Regions from separate parts of the Paenibacillus sp. KS1 genome, predicted to be linked through region 2. Evidence: riboswitches for the same ligand, from Rfam matches in the RefSeq annotation. Region 2 holds a riboswitch; each other region holds the start of a gene.
The links. A riboswitch is a leader RNA that binds a small molecule or an ion and turns the genes downstream of it on or off. The one in region 2 is predicted to bind cyclic di-GMP.
Positions count from the first base shown of each region.

Region 1: linked by a shared signal. The riboswitch ahead of BBG47_RS15465 (VWA domain-containing protein) and the one ahead of BBG47_RS16880 (CAP domain-containing protein) in region 2 are both predicted to bind cyclic di-GMP.
Region 3: linked by a shared signal. The riboswitch ahead of BBG47_RS00640 (4'-phosphopantetheinyl transferase family protein) and the one ahead of BBG47_RS16880 (CAP domain-containing protein) in region 2 are both predicted to bind cyclic di-GMP.

Region 1 is NZ_MAIS01000043.1:25-7,170, reverse strand. It holds gene BBG47_RS15495 (YbjQ family protein) at 1-278, opposite strand, end outside; gene BBG47_RS15490 (hypothetical protein) at 622-1,440, shown strand; gene BBG47_RS15485 (TVP38/TMEM64 family protein) at 1,595-2,245, opposite strand; gene BBG47_RS15480 (cold-shock protein) at 2,556-2,756, opposite strand; gene BBG47_RS15475 (ABC transporter permease) at 2,993-3,691, opposite strand; gene BBG47_RS15470 (ABC transporter ATP-binding protein) at 3,681-4,604, opposite strand; cyclic di-GMP riboswitch class I at 5,045-5,132, shown strand; partial or broken gene BBG47_RS15465 (VWA domain-containing protein) at 5,284-7,146, shown strand, end outside.
Region 2 is NZ_MAIS01000049.1:21,278-28,423, reverse strand. It holds gene BBG47_RS16885 (SpaA isopeptide-forming pilin-related protein) at 1-1,829, shown strand, start outside; cyclic di-GMP riboswitch class I at 1,959-2,049, shown strand; gene BBG47_RS16880 (CAP domain-containing protein) at 2,177-3,235, shown strand; gene BBG47_RS16875 (class D sortase) at 3,308-3,925, opposite strand; gene BBG47_RS16870 (NAD(P)/FAD-dependent oxidoreductase) at 4,111-5,043, opposite strand; gene BBG47_RS16865 (alpha/beta-type small acid-soluble spore protein) at 5,120-5,407, opposite strand; gene BBG47_RS16860 (SGNH/GDSL hydrolase family protein) at 5,571-6,683, shown strand; gene BBG47_RS16855 (glycosyltransferase family 2 protein) at 6,904-7,146, shown strand, end outside.
Region 3 is NZ_MAIS01000001.1:135,133-142,278, reverse strand. It holds gene BBG47_RS00645 (non-ribosomal peptide synthetase) at 1-3,147, opposite strand, end outside; gene BBG47_RS00640 (4'-phosphopantetheinyl transferase family protein) at 3,138-3,893, opposite strand; cyclic di-GMP riboswitch class I at 3,977-4,063, opposite strand; gene BBG47_RS00635 (stalk domain-containing protein) at 4,632-7,146, opposite strand, start outside.

The DNA of each region.
Region 1 (7,146 bases), on a different contig from region 2:
ATCAACATGCCTTCTCGCACCACTTCATAATCCACGTCAATGCCGACAATTGCGTTGGCGCCAAGTCGTCTTGCCGCATCCTTCATTTCTTCCATCGCAATGACACGCGCTTCCTTCAATTTGCTCTCATATGCACCAGAGCGACCGCCTACTACATCACGCACAGAGGCAAGGAAGTCCCGTACGACGTTGGCGCCCATGATTGTCTCTCCCGTTACAATATCTATATATTCTACAATTTCTCTGCCTTGAATCGATGGTGTTGTCGTTACGATCATCATTTCATTCCTCCTAAGGGTAGGGTAACTTGAAGTTCTTCATACATTCACTGTTTTCTATAGTATCCAGTATACAACGAGCCATTCACAGTACCTATTGATTAATATGACAATCCACCCTCATTTACTTACATTTTTGCAACATGCATCTGTTGATGCCTCTTCTCTGTCCAATCAGATATCCAGACTACCTTGACAAGACCCTATTCATTTGGTTATATTTTACATGTAAATAATATATCGTAATTTCTTGCGACGGAAGCACCCGTAGGAATGGGCAATCATGCCCTTCTTGCGGGTTTTTTTGTTGTCCTGAAGTTAACGACCAAGAGGAGGTTTACAAATGAAACAGAGAGGTTGGCAAGTCTCAGCAGTACTGCTCGCCGCGTTGCTTCTACAGCCATTGCTATCCGCTGTATCGCATGCAGCAAACAAGGAATTATCCCCCACAGCGAAGACCGCATTGACCAAGATAGCTGAATCCGCTACCCCAACCCAAGCCAGCTCCATAGACTCCATGTACAGCGAGCTCATTTCCTTGCAAAATCAGAGCCTGCAACGAGACAACACCCTGAAGCAGGTGCAAGCAAAAAATAAAGAAAACCTGACTAATGTACGCAGTAAGCTTCAACACTGGGATACCGACAAGATTAATAAACTGGAAGCCTCTCTAAAGCAAACAAGACAACGCTACGAACCGCTATTCGCTTCATACCAGCTCCTGAACGATCAGCTATCCCGCATGGGCTCCAAAAAAGACGACAAAAAAGAAATACTGCGCAAGCAGCGCGATATTGTGAAGGCCGCAGTGCAATTAGCAAGAATGGACATTAAAACAAAGGTAGAAGCAGTAAAGAAGGCACGTGAGAGCAAATCGAAATTCGTAAAACGCGTACGTGATATTCTGGCAGGCATCAATACCGTGAATGCCCAAATGAAATCAGAACGAAGCACGGTTAGTGAGTTACAGAAACGCACTACGCCACTATGGTCATCGCTCAATCAAGCAATTAAGAAGGGAGACGCCAAAAGTTCACTTCAGTCGCTAACATCCCTCGTCTCCCTAATTCGTCAAATCGATCAGTCCAAAAAGAAGCTAGAGCAGCACGAGTCACGTATTACGGAAATTGTAAACAAAGCAAAAGGCACCTTCACTTCATGACATAATACAGGCTCTACGGTTCACGCCAACTGCAGATGGTCGCAAATAAAAATCCCCGGAGTTATCCGGGGATCATCATTCACATGCAGCTGCGACGTTGACTAGACGGAAGGGCGCAATCATTCTACCTCCAGCCGAGACCCTAATCGCCCTTCTACACTGACTGCTTATGCTGTTCTAAGGCAGCGTCTATATGCCCTTCTTCATCAGAAGTATGCCGCGTGAAGCGTGCTTCAATTTTTTTGCTAATCAACAGAGACAGGCCTATAAATAGGACGACAAAAATAAGTTGCAGCGGATGATCAATAAATCGTTGTATATCGTGACCAATATAGGATACGGAGAATACCATGAGCGCCTTGCCAAAGAGAATCGCAATGAAGAAGGAGCGGATTCGCATGCGCGCAACAGCCGCGACCATATTAATAAGAACGAAGGGACCTACTGGGAAAATACTAAGCAAGAAGACATAACTGAATGCATTATGACGCACCCACAGCATGCTCTTCTTCACCTTCGGCTTCTCAGCCCAGCGAGCGAGCAACGGGTGGCCTGCTGCCTTGCGCACAATGAGGAACGTCAGCATGCAGCCGCTCACGATTCCAATCCATGAATAGAGAAATCCGAGCCACAACCCATATACTGCAGCATTCACACCTACAATAACGAGGGTAGGCAGCGGCGGGATAAAGGACTTCATGAACGTCAGTAATATGCCCGGCAGCGGCCCGAAGGAACGGAATTGCTCCAACAACGCCTTCAAATGCTCTTCGGTAAAATAAGAAGTTATCTCGGATAGTTCCATGTTGTACGTATCCACCAGCCTCTATATTTATCTGTCCGAAATGGCTCAATATGATTGCCATTGTCATACGAGAGGAAGCCGCCATAAGCTCGCTTCGAACAATAGCATAACATACTTCATCCCCGCTATACTGCCTCTACAACAAAAAAGATCGACAAATAAATGGCGTGGCTGCGAATATAACAAAAGCGAAGCAGAAACACAAAGAGCCGCCCCTGAGGACGGCTCTTTGCTATTCATACGGCATCCCTGCCGCATAAAATTAATAAATGCCCCAAACCTTAGGTCTGGGGCATTGTAATTTCGTGTCTTACAGCTTTACAACGTTCTCAGCTTGTGGTCCACGGTTGCCTTCAACTACGTTGAACTCAACGCGTTGGCCTTCGTCCAACGTTTTGAAGCCGTCGCCAGTGATTGCGGAGAAGTGTACGAATACATCGTTGCCGCCTTCAACTTCGATAAAACCGAAACCTTTTTCTGCGTTGAACCATTTAACTGTACCTGTTTGCATGAACAAATACCTCCTAAAATTTACATGACCTCTTATTTACATAAATAAATAAAATTCACATATTGGACAAGGTTATTCTAGCTTCAAAATAACCCTCTGCAATATGTGAATCAGGTCAAATTTGAATATAGTCATCTTACCACATGGTTACCCAAATAGCAATTCCTGTTTTTTAATTTGTTTTAATTTCCCGTTGTCCAAGTCTTCTCAGGCTCAGACAACGTCAGCGTATTCAACTAATTAACCACATCTACGTGCTCAACCTTCTTTATTGTCATGTACATTACGAATGCACCGATCAGTGCCAAGATGATCGGAACGATAATGATTGAATTCAGCGAGACTCCCCCATTATTCGAGCACACGATGGAAACAATGAGCAAGGAAGACATGATCGTCGTCGGTGTCGAATATTTTTTCATGCCAAAATATAGCGGAATGAGGCTCATAATGCTTGCAGCCATTGCATTCATGATCAACTTCAATGCCCCTCCCCCAATTATCGACAAAGTCAGGGGCTCTTGTATAATGGGTACAATTGCATTTGCTGTCAACAAGATCGCGTTGAGCACAATTTCAGACACAATAATATTGCTAAATGTGAAGATGGCGATAATGGCCAACTTGCTGAGGAGGATCTTTTTCCGACTTATTGGATACATAAATAGGATGTTTATTGTCTTTGATTTATATTCATCAATAATGAACCGAGATATCAATACTGCTGCAAAGACGATAAAGATCATTCGTACAAATGAATCCACACCCACAAAAAGGGCAGTGTAATCCGCGAAAACAACTTCTTCCATCATGTTAGGACTGTATAACATCAAGAATAAGATGGCAATCGCGACAATATTTGCAATAATCGCGTTTCGGATATACCCTCCTATGCGATGCTTGCGAAGCTCCAAACCTATCAAATTACGCAACATGATCGCCCCCTTCCAACAATGATAAGAAGTATTCCTCTAGGGAGCTGTTTTTCTTATGGATCGATTCGATTAAGATATCGTTCATGACCAGTTCCTTCGTCAGCATACCCTGCTGGATATTCGGATCATATACTCGAATTATGCGCTCGTCCATGACTCGTAGATTGTGTATGCCTAGTTTATCTTCGAGCAGGAACGCAGCTCGCGTGCAATCATTCGTCACAATCTCAATATATTCGCTATTTTTCATACGAACCTCGTCCATAGACACTTCTGCAATTAATCGACCATTATTAATGACACCAATCGTATCTGCAACTAGCTCAATTTCACCCAGCAGATGACTTGATATCAATATCGTTGTACCATATTGTCTGCTCAGCATAAGAAGCAAATCGCGTATTTCCTTAATCCCTATCGGATCCAGCCCATTAATAGGTTCATCCAATAGAAGCAGCTCCGGCTTCGTTGTGATCGCTCTGGCGATCCCTAGCCGCTGCTTCATTCCAAGCGAGAAATCTTTAACTGCTTTATCACCCACATGGTTGAGCTTCACCAGCTCCAATGCCTCATCTATGGCCTTCATGTTGTGATATCCCATGTACTCGCAGTGCAGCTCCATATTCTCTCGTGCCGACAGCTTGTCATAAAATACAGGATATTCGATAATTGTCCCCATCCGAGCCAGCAGATGATACGACTTGGGGGCTAGCGCTTCCCCAAATACTTCAATTTGACCCATTGTAGGCTTAATTAAGTTCGTAATCATTTTCATAATTGTTGTCTTACCGGCCCCATTCGGACCCAAAAATCCATATATCTCTCCTTGACGGATGTTCATATTCACATTCGAGACGACCTCTTTACCTTGGAACGTCTTCGTTAAATGATGTGTACGTAATAAATACGTCATGCCAGTATCTCCTCCCGCTCAATGCGTGCTTCCCGATGACTTTATTGTATGAGGCATTCCTCTCTAATTCCTTACTCAATCCTTACAAAAATCTTAAGCTCTATTTGCTCTTCATTCAGTCTCACTCGACACACCTTGGTATTCCTGAAGCCGATTGCTAGATTATCTGCTCTACTCATTATCGTACGGGCATTGGAGCAATTCAATCCGTTATTTCCATTCTGATAGCAATGAATAGTTATAAAGTTGGAGGCATATAGATTGATTATCTATTATCAGGTATGAATCAACTCTAGTAGGTTAATACTTGTAGTATGTATACAAACTAGTATTTTCTTATCATTGACAAATTGTTCCTCGTAACCTATATTGAGCTTGATAGTTCCCTATGCCTATGATTACAGTCATCTTCGCTTGAATAAGAAGTGTTATGATTGATCAATCACATAGGGCACACTAATCGAAAGATTAGGCCGCAAAGCTTCGGAGTCTAACGGTCGTACGACCTATGATAGTCCGGCTGCAACTAACAATTCTGTTACTTGCAGCTGGACTTTTTTTATTTATATGAAGTTCTGGCGGAATTAACTGTCCGTTGAGCTATATAAATAAGAATGAGGAGGCATGGACTCACTTCGGTAGGGGAGGAATAAAATGAAAAAATGAGGTGGCGAATTGAATGAAACGTAGAGTAAAGTTGGCCGTAACATGGCTGTGCGTATTTGCCGTGTTCTTCGGGTTTATTCCTCACACACTGCAAAGTGCAGATGCAGCCGCACGTGATCCAATTTGGCCAGAGCCAGGTGCTGTGAAATTAAGCAAGACAGCGAAGCCAACCGGGACGCCAGGAGAGTGGCAGATTACTCTGACCGCCGAAGGGAAGAACGTTGAAGCCGGTGACACCGATGTCGTACTTGTCTTAGACAAGTCAGACAGTATGAAAAACTACAAACGGTTAGACAATGCCAAAAAAGCAGCGGAGAAATTTGTAAACACACTGCTTTTGTCCAACGTCAAAACAAGAATTGCTCTTGTCACGTTTAGCACCAGCGCAGAGGACACATCATCCGGATTTCTTGGCCAGAATGACAAACAAAAGCTCCTGAACAATATTAAGGGTATCTCGGCTTCCGGAGGGACAAACATACAAGGCGCTCTCAACACAGCACATCAGTTACTAACTACAAAGAGTTCAGCTAAAAATAAATTTATTGTGCTGCTTAGTGACGGTGCGCCAACGTTCAGTTCTCCTGCAAAAAAAGCCGCTCCTTATTCATGGCCCAATAACAAGTATAACTTTGTACTTTCCAACTTTGACTACACCAAGACTATCGGTTCCGGCAACAGCTATGATTTATCCTCTGGCTTGTTCGGAGATCGATACAAGATAGATAAATATACGGTTAAGGACAATGGAATTCCTACGATATCTCAAGCCAAAACATCCAAGGATGCAGGAATCACCATTTATTCGATCGGGCTCGAGGTCGGCAGTGATGCTAACGCTGTATATGTCTTAAAGAACAGCGCTTCAGCAAACAACTATTACCCGTCTGACAGCGCAGAGCTGGAGAAGGTCTTCTCTGAACTGGCAGGGAAAATTTCTTACGCGGCTGAAAATGCTATAGTCAAGGATCCGATGGGTGAAATGTTTAACCTTATTTTCAAAGGTAATGCACCTGTTGAAAAGCAAGACTATACAGCATCTCAAGGCACGGTGAAATGGGATTCAGTTTCGGAAACGTTTGTATGGGACGTTGGCAACATCGTAGAGGGAAGTCCGGCAACCCTGACATATACCATCAAAATGGACTCTTCTAAAAATCCGAGTGCTGATGTCAATTACCCGACAAACGGACGAACCACCATGGAATATACAGATGTGAATCATCAACGTACAACAAAAGATTTTGAAGTGCCTCAAGTCAGCTTCGGCAAAGGCTCCATTCTTGTTAAAGGCTACAAGGTTAATGAACAAGGCGAGCCTATTAACGCAGACGGCAAGGTTGTCGAACGTGTGGATCTTGCAGAGCAGTTGTACAGCGAGTCTTTCGCTGTCAATGGGAAGGATGCGCTGGATATAGGGCCGAAGTACAAGGTTCCTGCTCCGAAGCTTGATAACTATGTGTTGAAAAAGGGCACCGACCCTACAGAAGAAACGTTAACACTGCAGGAACCTAACAAAACAGTATGGTTCGGATATATGCTAGCTCCACAAAAGCTAACAATTAAGTATGTGGATAAGGACTCTGGCAAATCCATCGCTGACGACGATACTTCGCTCTCCGGCACCGACGGACAGACGATTACGTTGAAGGCACTCGACATCCCGGGATACACGCCTGAGAACGCCGAAGTTCAATACACATTTAAGGCCAAGGACAACGAGTATACCTTCTTCTACAAGAAGACAGCACTCCCTATCACGATCAAGTTCGTCGATAAGGATACGGGCAAGTCCATCGCTAACGATGACACTTCTCATTCAGGTAAAATTGGCGAGTCCATTACGTTGAAAGCTCTGGATATCCCAGGCTACACG
Region 2 (7,146 bases):
AGCAGACGGATAAAAACGGGAAGCTTAGGCTGAAAGAACTCCAACCCGGAGGCAAATACCAACTTATTGAGGTAAGGGCTCCTGAGGGATATAAGTTGGATTCAAATCCAAAGCCAATACAATTTGAGATTAAAAAGGATCAGACAACATTAGCAACGCGTACGGTTGAGAACACACCACTTCCTGGCTCCATTACTGTAACTAAGAAAGATGAAGCTGGCGGTGCGTTGCTCTCTGGTGCGGAATTTGTCCTTAAAGATGCGAAAGGAAATATCATTGCTACGAGGCAAACTGTTGCAGATGGTATCCTGAACTTCGAAAATTTAAAGAGCGGCACCTACTATTTAGTAGAAAAGACAGCGCCAGAAGGGTATGTGCTCAATACTCAGCCGATTACAGTTGAAGTCAAGAACGGAACGGACACACCGGTTACCGTCTTGAACAAACTGGTTCCAGGATCGGTGAAAGTCATTAAAGTGGCGGCAGGTACGAATACTACACTCCCTGGTGCAGAATTCCGTATCCTTGACGCACATAAGCAGCCAGCCAAGGATCAAACAGGCAAAGAATTGACACAGTTGGTAACGGATGAACATGGCCAATTAATCATTACGAATCTGAATCCAGGCCAATACTTCGCGCAAGAAACGAAGGCACCGGTAGGGTATGTGTTGAACGGTGATTTATTCGAATTCACAGTAAGCAAGAAGGCAGTAGCTGAAGTGAAGGTACCGAATACACGTGAGCCTGAAGTGCCTAAGACCGGAACTGCTAAGATGGTTAAAGTTGATGCGGCCAATGAAGAAAGGAAATTGCCAGGTGCGGAGTTCCGTTTGCTGGATGCGAATAAGCAGCCAGTCAAGGATCAAGCAGGCGTGGAATTGCCGCCGCTTATCACGAATGAGCATGGCGAAGTCACGATTCCGAACCTGTATCCGGGCAAGTATTATGCAGAAGAAACAAAGGCTCCAGCCGGATTTGTGTTGAACACGGAATTAATCGAGTTTGATGTGAACGCTGGCAAGGAAGCAGTAGTCATTGTGCGTAATACACTCGATTTGCCGCCGACGGGTTCAGTGAAGCTGATTAAGATTGCTTATGAGAATAAAGAGAAAAAGCTGTCTGGTGCCAAGTTCCGCCTTCTGGATACGGAGAAGCATCCGGTTAAAGATGAGGCAGGAGCAGAGCTTCCGATCTTAACGACGGATACAAACGGAGAAGCATCCCTTCCAGCCTTGAAGCCGGGTAAATACTTCTTCGAGGAAACAGAGGCTCCAAGCGGTTATATTCGCAACACTACATTGAATGGGTTCGAAATTACGAGAGGGCAGTTGACTGTCGTTACGGTCGAGAATGTTCGTTATACCGATGGAGGGGGAGGGGGCAAGACGGATCCTTACGAACCGTGGGAGCCAAGCAAGCCAGGCGACAAGACACCTCCTAAGACAGATCCGAACATTCCAACGATCCCTGGGCAGATCGTCGATCCTACAGATCCAAAGACGCCAACAACGCCAACAAATCCTGGAACGACAACTGACCCTGATCAGCCTACGGTACCTGGGGAGACGACAGATCCCGACACAGGAAATACGACGGAGCCGGGTGGAAGCAAGGGCAATCCAGACGGTGACAAGGATGATGAAGGAAATCCTGATGATGCAGATCTAGGGGGCAAGACGGATTCGAAGAAGCCGAATCCTAAGCCGGGCGGCAAGCTGCCGCAGACCGGTGAAGAAGCCCCTGTATCGCCAATCGTCGGTATGATTCTAATCACTGCCGCAGCACTCATGTGGATTGCTCGGAAGCGATTATTTGTAAGACGTTGATGTGATGACCCGCTAAGGAGAGTTCCTTGGCGGGTATCCTACTATTCTGTCCACATACAGAAGATTACAATCGTTCAGGAGTGTACAAGCAGTTCTGTTGCATGTTACCATAGACATATAACGGTTACATTTGGATAATGGCAAACCCTCGCGAAAGCAGGGGACGCAAAGCCACGGGTCTAATGCATTTACACAATGCGATGACAGCCGGGTTGCCCTAATTGCGACAATACGAGCGTCTATTTAAGTGCGCCGCCATTAGGGTGGCGCTTTTTGTATATATAAGAAGCGCCCCTGGTGTTCATCTCATTCGAGCGGATAACGTCAAAGAATGGGAGATGGTAAGAATGCGGACACGTTGTACGGCAACAACTGACAACAACGCAAACTGGCAAGTAGAAGCAAAACAATCATTGGTAGGCACCAAGCGACGAATTGCAATAGGGCTTAGTGCTGCATTGCTGTTCGGCATGTTCATGCCACAGCCAACTCTCTATGCAGCGGATGAAACAAGCGGAAGCGGAGCTGCTGCATCAGAATTGAATGTGCCACAGGTGGCAGGAGTCAAGGTTCAGGGCATTTCGCTCGGTATGAGTGAGAAGCAGCTCTTCGAGCGACTGGGACAACCAGCACGCAAAGACGTAAGCGAGTACGGGTTCGAGTGGTACATCTATAACAAGGATTATAAGCAGTATGTGCAGGTCGGTGTGCTCAACAAGAAAGTTGTAGCTCTATACTCGAATGCTAAGGCTGATTATGGCAGCATTGGATTTGGTTCGACGAAGCAGGAAGTTACAGCAGCCTACGGGTCTTCCATCAGCCGAATTAAGAAAGGCAATACCATCTATAACTACAAGGATAACGGCGGAACATACAGTATGCACAAGGTAGGCGACGCTTATGCGACGGTGTTCTATGATGTGAGTCAGCGCGGCACGGTAACAGCTGTCCAATTCATTGCTGAAGCTGTGGAGTTGTCGTTCAAGGGTTACTTCGGTACGCCTAGCGAGCAATTGCGGACAAGCTTCGAGCAGCAAATATTCGATCTAGCGAACGCAGTTCGCGTACGCAATGGCAAGAAGCCGCTGCAATGGAACGATAAAATCGCAGGAACAGCACGCAAGCATAGCGGTGATATGGGAGAAAGAAGCTTCTTCGATCATAATAATCCGGATGGCAAGTCGCCGTTCGATCGAATAAAGGCAGACGGAATCGTATATAAGTCCGCAGGAGAGAATATTGCCGCTGGCCAGACGAGTGCCATCTTCGTTCATGAGAACTGGATGAACTCGGAAGGGCATCGTGCTAACATATTAGGAGATTATTCGCGAATGGGTGTGGGCGTATTTTTCGGAGGTAAATCGAAAGTCTACTATACGGAAAACTTCTATACACCACGAAGCTAGCAGGCCGTGGTAAAAAGACGCCTTCAATCCAACAGAAACAGTAGTTTGGAGGCGTCTTTAATTGATGCGGCGTTATGGAGTCTTCTCCATGACAGCCTTCACAATAAGCCGGTGTGTGGCTGTGTCGATTGGATCACAGGTGATGAGTGTCAGCTCCCGATCCGTTGGATTCTGATCGAGAACGGACAGATCTTCTGGGGTCACGACGGATTTCGATTGCACGGTATACGTGTAGGTCTGATCCGACGTTTCTAATTGAACTTTATCCCCCTTTTTCAACTCATCGAGCCTGTTGAAGTGTCTGCCGAATGTCAGACTGCGATGGCTCGCCAATACAAAGTTGCCGATCTCGCCCGGCATTCGGCCGGGGACAACGATTCCACTTCCAACCTTGAGAGAAGCAGGTGTGGCTCCTTCTACCATAGGTTCTCGCAGATCGATTTTGTCGATCGATATTGCCCCATATACAAGGAGACCGTCAATGGATTTAGGCTCCCGTTTTTTTGGTGTGATTGAATCGGTTTGTGTCTTGGAGGTTACTTGAATGCTGTCTTGCGGCAAGTTGTCCCACTCAGTAAGAAGCCGAAGCTCTCTTTGTTGTTCGTTGTATTGATTCCACTTCGGATATAGGATAAGAGCTAACCCAGCAAAGAGAAACAATAGAGCCGTGAAACCAAGCAATCTGGACATGTTTTGATTCTTCTTCGTAATAAGAGGCACCCCCTTAACGCACTATGTCTGTGCCTCTATTGTACCGTATGTAGCAATATGTTTTCCATAACCCACCATGATGGTAGGTGCGGTTCGTAGGGAATCGGATAGCAACAGTGAAACTCAATTGCAGCAATCTGATGCTGGAAGGTGGCGTTAGCAATCTAAGGTGATGAGGATCCTTCCTTAGGGGAAACCTGCTGAAGGATTGCTTTATGCATCCAAATGGCAGCTTGTGAACCTTCCGCCATTGCAATCGTAACCTGTTCCGAATGCACACATACATCTCCTGCTGCCCATACGTTGGGGACATTGGTCATTTTCGTACGTGGATCCACCATAATGTGTTTATTTTCATGCCGCTCTATCCCAAGCTGTTCTGCGAGGGAGGACTTCACCTCATTGCCTCCGAAGGCAACAAATCCACGCTCTCCATTAATGATCCTTCCATCGGAAAGTCTCACGCCACTGAAGACACCTTCTTCCTTACATACTACTTCTTCAATCTGTGCTTCAATTACTTCAATCTGCTGAGCGTCCAATTGGTGCATTTGATCAGCAGACAAGGGCTTCTGCTCGTGATTCACATAGACGACGTCACGGGTCCAATACAATAGCGTTAGTGCCATATCAGCTCCGGTAGAGCCAGAACCAAGCACAATGGTTCGCCGACCGCTCACTTCATAACCATCGCAATCAGGGCACACATACACCGTAAGGCCTAGGCAGGGCATGAGATTGGGCAAGGATGGAAGCCGATCCATGATTCCAGTGGCGAGCAGGAGTGTACTTGCTGTGAAGAGGCCGTTCTCTGTTGTCGTCACGGTGAAGCCATGTTCGCCATTAGGTGCGAGACTCGTCACGGTATCTTTAAGTAGATGTACGCCTAACGATGTGGCCTGCCGTTTACCCAAAAGACGAAGCTGAGTACCGGACACTCCCTCAGGCCATCCGAGCACATTATGGTAGGAGCGGCATATCGTAGATCTGCCATAACCACTATCGATCACCAGCACGCGGTGTCGGTATCTCCCCAGCTGAATGGCAGCTTGCAGCCCGGCTATGCCGCCGCCGATAATAATGCTCTCATAGCACATAAGCAGACACTCCTACCGTTTCTGAATGATTATTTCATGAAATAATGCCTGGCATGCCAAGAAAGAGATCTTTATCTTACTTCCCCTGCTGCTTTGTTAAATTCTCCTGAGCAAGGCGAATCATCTCCCGCACCATCGAGCCGCCGATTCGTCCGCCAACGCGGCCTGCATCTTCCGTTGACAACTGTCCATTGTACCCTTCTTGCAACGGCACACCCAGTTCCTTAGCTACCTCATATTTGACATCATTCGGCCGGTTCGGATCTACTGCAAATCCTTCGCGGCGCATGACCTCAGCTTTAAAAGCATTGACACTGTTCTCGGCACCTGTAACAAGCAACTTTCGCCGACTTCTTCGGGACATAACCTTGTTCCTCCTGTGTCTTCAAAATTAATACTCTTCATACATTCCCCCTCCCAATCGAAATTATGTAAGAAGTGAAGAGGAGTAGGGATATACTATGGAGAATTAATCCAGTGAGTAAGTGTCTGTTTGGGTAAGCACACCATTCGAGAGGAGCTTGCAAATGGATTCGGATTATCAAGATGTACAAGTGAAGGAAGCAGAGTTAACGGTGGAGCAGCAGAGGACGAATACATCCGATGTGATCTGGTATTCGCCGCTTGAAGCACCGTTCGCAATTGCTGGATTACACTGGCTGTCTACGGAGGGGAAATATCGACGTCTCCCCGTTTCGCCAGAACACAAGATTCCAGAGGGAGTCGACTGGCTGGCGGATCATACAGCAGGTGGTCAGATCCGCTTCGTGACGGACTCTTCGAAGCTGTTCCTGCGGGTGAAGTTGTCTGGCCCACACGACATGTATCATATGTCGGCGACGGGGCAGTGCGGCTTCGATTGCTATGTGGAAGCGGATGGACATCTCCACTACCGAAGTACGACGGCAGGATGGAATCCTAGAGATTCTGAGTATGAGTCTGTCCTATTTTTCCGAGATGAAGCACAGAAAAGGCTTGTCGTTCTGAACTTCCCGCTGTATCAAGGGGTAGAGGAGATCATGGTCGGGTTGAAAAGGGATGCCATCGTGGAGTCCCCGCCTGCTTATGAGGATCCAGGCAAGGTTATTGTATACGGAACCTCCATCACCCAAGGGGCATGCGCCATGCGTCCTGGAATGTGTTACACGAACATTCTTAGTCGAAGAATCAATCGTGAATTCATTAACTTAGGCTTCTCTGGCCATGGAAAAGGAGAGGCCGAGCTAGCTCATATTATTGCATCTATATCCGATCCAGCTTGTCTTATTCTGGACTACGAAGCGAACAGCGTCTCTCCAGAACGATATGCGGAGACACTGCCGCGATTCGTACGGATTTATCGTAAAGCGCATCCAGAAGTTCCGATTCTTATATTATCGAGACTTGCATTCTCCTTCACACGCTTCGATGAGGAGGACTCCAGACTGCATCAAGTACGCAAGCACATGCAGATGACGTTAGTGGAATCCTTGCGGCAAGCAGGGGATCGTCATATCTACTTCTGTGATGGTGAACAGCTTCTTCCACAGCATGCTCTTGAATGCTTCGTGGACGGCACTCATCCTACCGATCTAGGGTTTGTGCAGATGGCAGATGGACTGGAGCCTGTGCTGCGAGAAATACTGGCAAGAAAATCTTAACAGTAACATAGCTTTACACAATAAGCAGGGAACTAGTTGCATACGGAATGATTCAGAGGTGGTCCAACCAAGGGCCGCCTCTTTTTTTATCGTATTAGCGTTGTTGGAAGAAGCAGAACCAGACAATTGCGATGAAAAAAGGTATGTATGTAGGAACGATTATGAGAGGCTTCTATTATTTGAGATTCATATAGTAATAGGAAAAGGAGGTATGAAAAACATGAGAACTGTAATCTCTCACTTCTACAATGAGGAATATTTACTGCCATGGTGGCTGAAGCATCATGCTTCACTTTTTGATCATGGAATTCTCATCAATCGAGGGTCGACGGATCGCTCTGTTGAAATTTGCCGACAATTGGTTCCCCATTGGGAGGTTCGAGATTCCAAAGTCCCTACATTTGACGCAGAACAGGTTGATATAGAGGTCATGGAAATCGAGGAAGAGTGCATGGGCTGGAAA
Region 3 (7,146 bases), on a different contig from region 2:
CAAGAGCACATTATATACCGACAACAGCACCATATAGAGTGTAGTTCCTTGACGGATAGCCAGCTGCTTCAAGCCTTCCACCGTCTTGGCAGACAATGCTATACGCACCATATCGCCTTCAAATGACTGCACATTCGGACGAATATAATCGTACGGAAGATCCAGCAGCGGGATGTCCCCTTCAAGCACACTCAGCCAATACTGTTCATGTGCTTGTTCATCTTGTACACGCGTGGACTGCCATTCCGCATAGTCCTTATATTGCAGCTTGATTGGGGCCAGCTCCTCGCCCTTATAGATTGCTGCCAGTTCTTCTGCAAACACACTGAGCGAGGTTCCGTCGAAGACGATATGATGAATATCCAGCATCAGTACGTAGCGGTCTGCTTCCATTTTCGCAATCGCAGCACGTAGAAGCGATTGCTCCTCCAACTGGAATGGACGGACGAATTCATTCGCCATTTCAGCAGCAGTACGGCCCTCGGCCTCTATAATCGGCACATCGAAAGCAACTGTCTCATGCACCTTCTGTACGATCTGTTCCTCTTCCCAATGGAATGAAGTACGGAATGCTTCATGGCGCTCTACGATTTGGTGTAGAGCCTTCTTCAGGCGGCCGGTATCCAATTGGCCATTCACTTCGTACACAAGTGGAATGTTGTAGGCCATGCCAACTCCGCCCCGCTGTTGCAGCGCGAACATACGCGTCTGTGCTGGCGCGAGACGATAATGCGCCTTCTTCTCGGCTGGCGTTATCGATTCGTATTGTTCTTGTGCTCCTCCGTCGATAATTGCAGCAAGCTTGCCGACATATGGATTCGAGAACAATTCCTTGAAGGACAACGAGATATGGAAATCAGCTGCGATGCGTGCTTGCAGCTGTGCCAGCTTCAACGAATGCCCGCCAATCTCGAAGAAGTGATCCGCTGTGCCAATTGGAGAGATGCCAAGCAGTTCCTCCCAAATCGCAGCAAGCTTCTTCTCCGTATCCGTTACTGGAGCTTGATATTCGGTTGACATGCGCTCCTGCTTCTCAGGCTGAGGCAGCTTGGCCCGATCAATCTTGCCGTTGATCGTAAGCGGCATGCGCTCCAAGAACATGAAGTATGCCGGCACCATGAACTCAGGCAAATGCGAAGACAAGTACTCGCGCATTGCACTCGCTGTCATGCCTTCTTCCGCTACAATGTAAGCACAAAGAGCCTTCTGGCCAGGCGACTCTTCAAAAGCTACAACCAGTGCTTCCGTTACTTGCTCGTGCGTATGAATCTGCGCTTCAATCTCACCGAGCTCCATGCGATAGCCGCGAATCTTCACTTGATGATCTTTGCGTCCGACGAATTCCAAGTTGCCATCTGGCAGCATGCGCACAAGGTCACCTGTTCTATAGATTCGTTCGCCAGCTATGAATGGACTATCCGCGAACTTCTCACGCGTCATCTCATCCTTATTCAAGTAGCCACGTGCTACGCCTTCACCGCCGACCCACAGCTCTCCTACAGCGCCAATCGGCTGCAGCATGCCGTAATCATTTACAACATAAGCGGTTGAGTTCGTAATTGGCGTACCGATAGGAATTGTCCCGTCTCCCTCTTCCTTCATCAGATAAGAAGTAGAGAAGGTTGTATTTTCAGTAGGACCATATATATTCGAAATCTCAATCGGTGCACAGTCCTTAGCCGCTCGATAGAAGTGCTTCGGCGACATCAGCTCTCCACCGACGAGCAATTGGCGAAGCGGCGCAAATATGCGCGGATTGCGATCAACCAATTGAATGAACAGCGCTGTCGTCAAGAACATAATCGTAACCCGATGGCGGACGAGCGCTTGCTCCAGCTGCTCAGCGTCCAGTATCGTCGTCTTGTCGATAAGCACGAGCCCTAAGCCATTCAACAAGGAGCCCCAGATTTCAAAGGTTGAGGCATCGAACACAAGCGATCCTGTCTGCAAAATACGGTCGCCTTCGCCAAACTTTACGTAATTCGTGCGCTTCACTAGGCGAATGACATTGCGATGAGTCACCATGACACCCTTCGGTCTTCCTGTCGAACCGGACGTGTAAATGATATATATAAGATCTTCTGGCTGATTCACAGATACCAGATTATCGCTAGATTCATCAGCAAGGCTCGGGTTATCCATATGAACCTGCTCGATGGTATTCGGCAAATCTATATCTGACGATCTGCTAGTCAGTACCAGCTTCGTACGACTGTCTTCCAGGACATATTGAATGCGATCCTGAGGGTGATCGGGATCAAGTGGAACATAAGCTCCTCCCGCCTTAAGAATCGCTAAGATACCGACAACCATCTCTGCACTGCGCTCTGCCATAATACCAACAGACTGTTCCCGATCGATGCCAAGCTTCCGCAGCCTGCGCGCCAATTGATTCGCACGAGCATTCAACTCGCAATAGGTCAACTCGCGATCATCTTCGATAACAGCTACTCGATCCGGATGCATCTGAGCCTGTTCCTCGAACAGCGCCTGAACCGTGAATGTATGAGGATATTCAGCTCGCGTCTGATTCATCCCCTCAATTAACTGGCGCTTGTCCTGCTCTGTCAGCATTTCCAGCTCGCCAATACGCTTCTGAGGATGCTTCACAGCTTCTTCCAGCAGCTGCAAGAAGTACTCACCCAGCTTCTCTACCGTCGATAACTGGAACTGATTTTCCTTGTAATACATTGTGAACATCGGTAATGCGCCCGTTCCAGCAGCATGCTGAATGCAGCCGTGCAGGTCACATACCTGCTCTCCCTCTGGAAGCACGGGCCGAACATCTTCTCCGTACCAGCAATACGTTGCCACATCACTGTCAGAAGCTATTTCAGAGCAAGTCAGGTTACGTCCTTCTGCGCAAGCCGACAAGCTGTTATGAATGCTCATAATTCCTTGCAAGGTTACGTCATCCTGACTGACTACGGTATGGTTTGCATTGCCGTGTCCCGCTTGAACGGCATGAAGAGTTACTTGCTGCGAGTTGTAGAACCGGGACAACAGCGTTGCCCACGCACTGAACATGACGGATTCCAACTTGACCGAATGCTCGGTCGAATGCTTCTTCAGAAGACGCATTGTCTCCTCAGGCAGCTCGATAGAATGTACGTCATAGCCTGCCAATCGTTCTACTGTCAATTCCATGAAAGCCAATTCTCGTCCTCTCCTTTGTACGATCCAACCCATTTCGTAAACCTATGAGTCAACTGCTCCCATGTGATGTACTCTATTTGCTTGGCAAATTCCATATGCTGTGCACACACAGTCATACTATAGCCTGTTACAGGAACGACATATTGCTTTACATAATTATGATCAACATTCCATAATTGATTATGCTGTATAGGTACAGCTGTCTCCTGCACAATCTCGAATGTGCTGGGAGGCAGGCTAAGACCCGTTCCTAATGCCTTCAGAACACTTTCCTTAGCCGTCCATATGTAAAAAAACATTTCCTGACGCGCACGACTGTCGTTCGTATTTGCAAGCAATTCCAACTCACGCGGCGAGCATATCAGCCTAGCCACGTCCATTTTCCATTCTCCTGCTTGCTCAATATCAATCCCGATTGGCGCTTCATCCAATGCCACTGCTATGAACGCACCGGCGTGAGAGATGTTGAAAAATACCGGATCACCCTCCACATATGGCTTGCCGAAGGGATGAGTGTGAATAACAAGTTCGTTATTCGGACACTTCAAGGTTCGGCATAGCAGCATGCGGGCCAATATGTCAGCCGCAACCGTGCAATAAAGATCTTCACGGTTCCGAAGTCTATCTAACCTTTTGTATTTTTCAGGTGTAACGAACGGGATAAATCGATCCATCAATGAATCTATGTCTTCGTAGGAAGTACACTCGTCCCATTTTAGCAACACAATTTCCATCATTTACCCCAGCTTCTGTGCGCAAAAAAAAGGCCATTCTGCATAGCCTTGTCACCGAATAACCGTTGTGTAGTTACCGCAACATTAATGGCAACCCGGCCGCCGTAATCCGTGAAGATGTTAGGCCCGCGGCTTTGCGTCCTCATCTTTCGAAGAGTTTGCCTTTCAATCCTGATGTTGTTCTTCTTGATGTATCCATTGCGTGTTGCAGATCGATTATCAGGCAAGAATGTCATAGCAATGTTACGCACTAGTTCTTGTGACATGTATCGCGTGAATAGGTCTAAAGTACATATTACATATCAGCATGTTGGACGGTCGCATCCCCTATCCAACTCAAGACCCATATTTTATATCGGTTGCTCGAATGAAAAGATTAATACTTTTTCATAACACTTTTCAATTTTTCGACACGAAAAATCATTTTTTGTCATTTTGTAGTCACTTTCAAGGTTGTTTCACCCTATTTCCGACAAAAACATCCCTATCCATTCCTACCTCACTCCCATAGATTCGTGCAATTATCTCCAACTGCCTCGACACATTTGTCGATTCTCCTATACAACCGCTACTGTTTACCCCCTCTACGCTACCAATTACCTAATAGACAGCACTGAAGTCATTTCTTACTCATTACACAACTCTCTTGTACTCTTGGTGATACATAAAAAGCCTCGGAAATCATTCCGAGGCTCTTATTGAATGCCATCTATCTATCTTCTCTATTTCACATCATGGGGATTAATATCCGTCACCAACTGTCATTTCGTTGGATGCAGTGGACAGTGCATTCACTGTTGCATTGCGCCCATCCGCTACGGACATAACGAATACTTTATAGGCAACGCCGCTGCGAATTGGATTTCCATATGCATCATTATCTGACAGCGAGAACATTCTAGATTCTTCGCCAATTACGCTTACTCCTCTTAAACGATTCGCCTGATCCAGGTTGAAGGAGTTCGCTGAGCTAGAAGGAACGACCATCAATGCATAATAGGCAATCCCGCTGTCGTTGCTTGGCTTCGAGAAGGAGGCCTTGAAGTTATTCCCCCCTTCTCTTGTCAAAAACACATTCGTAGGTGCCTGCACGGATTGATCTACCAAGGCAAATTCACCAGAAGGCGAAGACAAGGCATTCGAGGAGCCGCTTCTATTGTCAGCTACCGTAAGCACGAATACTCGGTAAGCAACACCTTTTTGAATAACATTACCTTGAACATCCCGCAAACTGCTAGTCAGCGATTGTCTCACATAGCCGCTTTGGTTCCCAACCCGAATATAACTTGATGAATTCACAAGTCCCGCACTATATGCGTCGAATGCATAGGACTGATCTGCGCGAACGGCCATAATACGGTATTCATTTACGTATGAATTACTGGATGGTGCATTAAAGCCTACTTCAATGTCGCTGGCATTGCCGTTTTTGCCAATAATCTTCGCTTCTACATTCGTCACGACATCAACCGAGGCATTGCCTTTAAGCGTCACCTCTGGAGATGGAGCAGACAACGCATTGTTCGCTTGACTATTGGAGCTTACAGACAGAACAAATACCCGGTAGCTGTTGCCGTTGCGAATCGGTGCTCCATCTACATCTCTTGCATCCTGATCGAATACATGTGACAAGCTGCTGCCACTCCGATACACGACAGCTGAGTTCCAATTGTTAACTCGATTGGCCTCTGTTAGATTAAAACGGCTTGCATTGGAAGACTTCACGACCATAACGCGATAATGGTTCACATCCGATTCATCTGCAGCACGGTTGAATGTTACACTCAGGTTCCGTCCATCATTGTAGTTTCCACCCATACTGCTTGCCGATACGTTCGTTGCAGGGTACACCGTCGAATTGTTAGACAACGTAATCGTATCTGAGGCGCTGGACAGGGAATTCACATAACTACCGCGTCCAACAGAAAGCACATATACTTGGTAGCTGGTTCCGTTACGGATCAGGTCCCCATCTACGTCTCTCGCAGTAGAGCTCAGCTTGAGGCTAACGTCTCTGCCATTCGGGTTCATCGACGTATAATTGTAGCTGGATACGTTGTTCGCTTCGGATACATCAAAGCGGTACGATCTGCTCGTCTTCACAACCATAATTCGATACTGGCTAATATTCGATTCATCCGAGGCCCGGTTGAAGGTAACCATCATATCGCGGCCGTCATTATAATCTCCGACATCACTTACTCTTACATTGGAAGCACTGTACACCGTTGAGTTATTCGAAATATTGATGGAATCAGATGCGCCCGACAATGCATTGTAATCAGAGTTGCTATTCGAAACTGACATGACGAACAGACGGTACGTTTCCCCTCTGCGGATTAGTGAGCCATTCACATCACGCATATTAGATGGCAATGTTGAAGTAATGCTATAGCCATTCTTCGAGACATCATAATAATTGCTAGATGAAACCCGGTTAGCTTCATTCAAATCAAAGCGATAAGCATCCGAATATTTCACTGCAAAAATCCGGTAGTAGCTTACGCGCGATTCATCGGAAGAGCGATTAAAGCTGATCTGAATATCGCGTCCATCTCCATAATTACCCACTTGGCTGACCTTCGTAATCACTGGAACACCAGCTGATTGTCCAAGCGTGATCGAAGATGAGCTGGAGGATAGCTTATTAACATACGAGCTCGTATTGCTGACAGCTACGACAAATACGGTATAAGGTACGCCATTGCGAATTAAGTCACCCGCTGTATCTCTAGTTGTCGAACTCAAGGTTGTCGTCAACGTCGAGTTGCTGGACTTCGGAACGGTCGTATAATTATTGCTGGATACGCGGTCTGCTTCATAAGCATCGAAACGAGATGCATCCTTCGTTTTGACGACCATAATCCGATAATTTTGAATTGGGCTGTCGTTAGAAGGACGGGAGAAGCTGACCTGCATATCACGGCCGTCGTTATAATTCGCCACATTGCGCACTTGCACATTCGTTGCCGCTGCAACCGCGTTGTCGCCTAACGTAAAGGTTGAAGATGGGTTCGAGAGCACCTGTTGGTTGCTCGTTCTGCCCACTGACAATACATAAGCTTCATACTTCACATTCGTACGGATGTAGTCTCCATCTACGTCACGTGCTCGGGAATCCAATCTGACTACAGGATCGTCACCGCTCTTGTTTACTACGGTATAATTGTTGGAAGATACCGAACGAGCCTTGTTCAAATTAAAGGAGTTCGACGCTTTAACAATCATGACGCGATATTGATCAAGGTTATTTTCA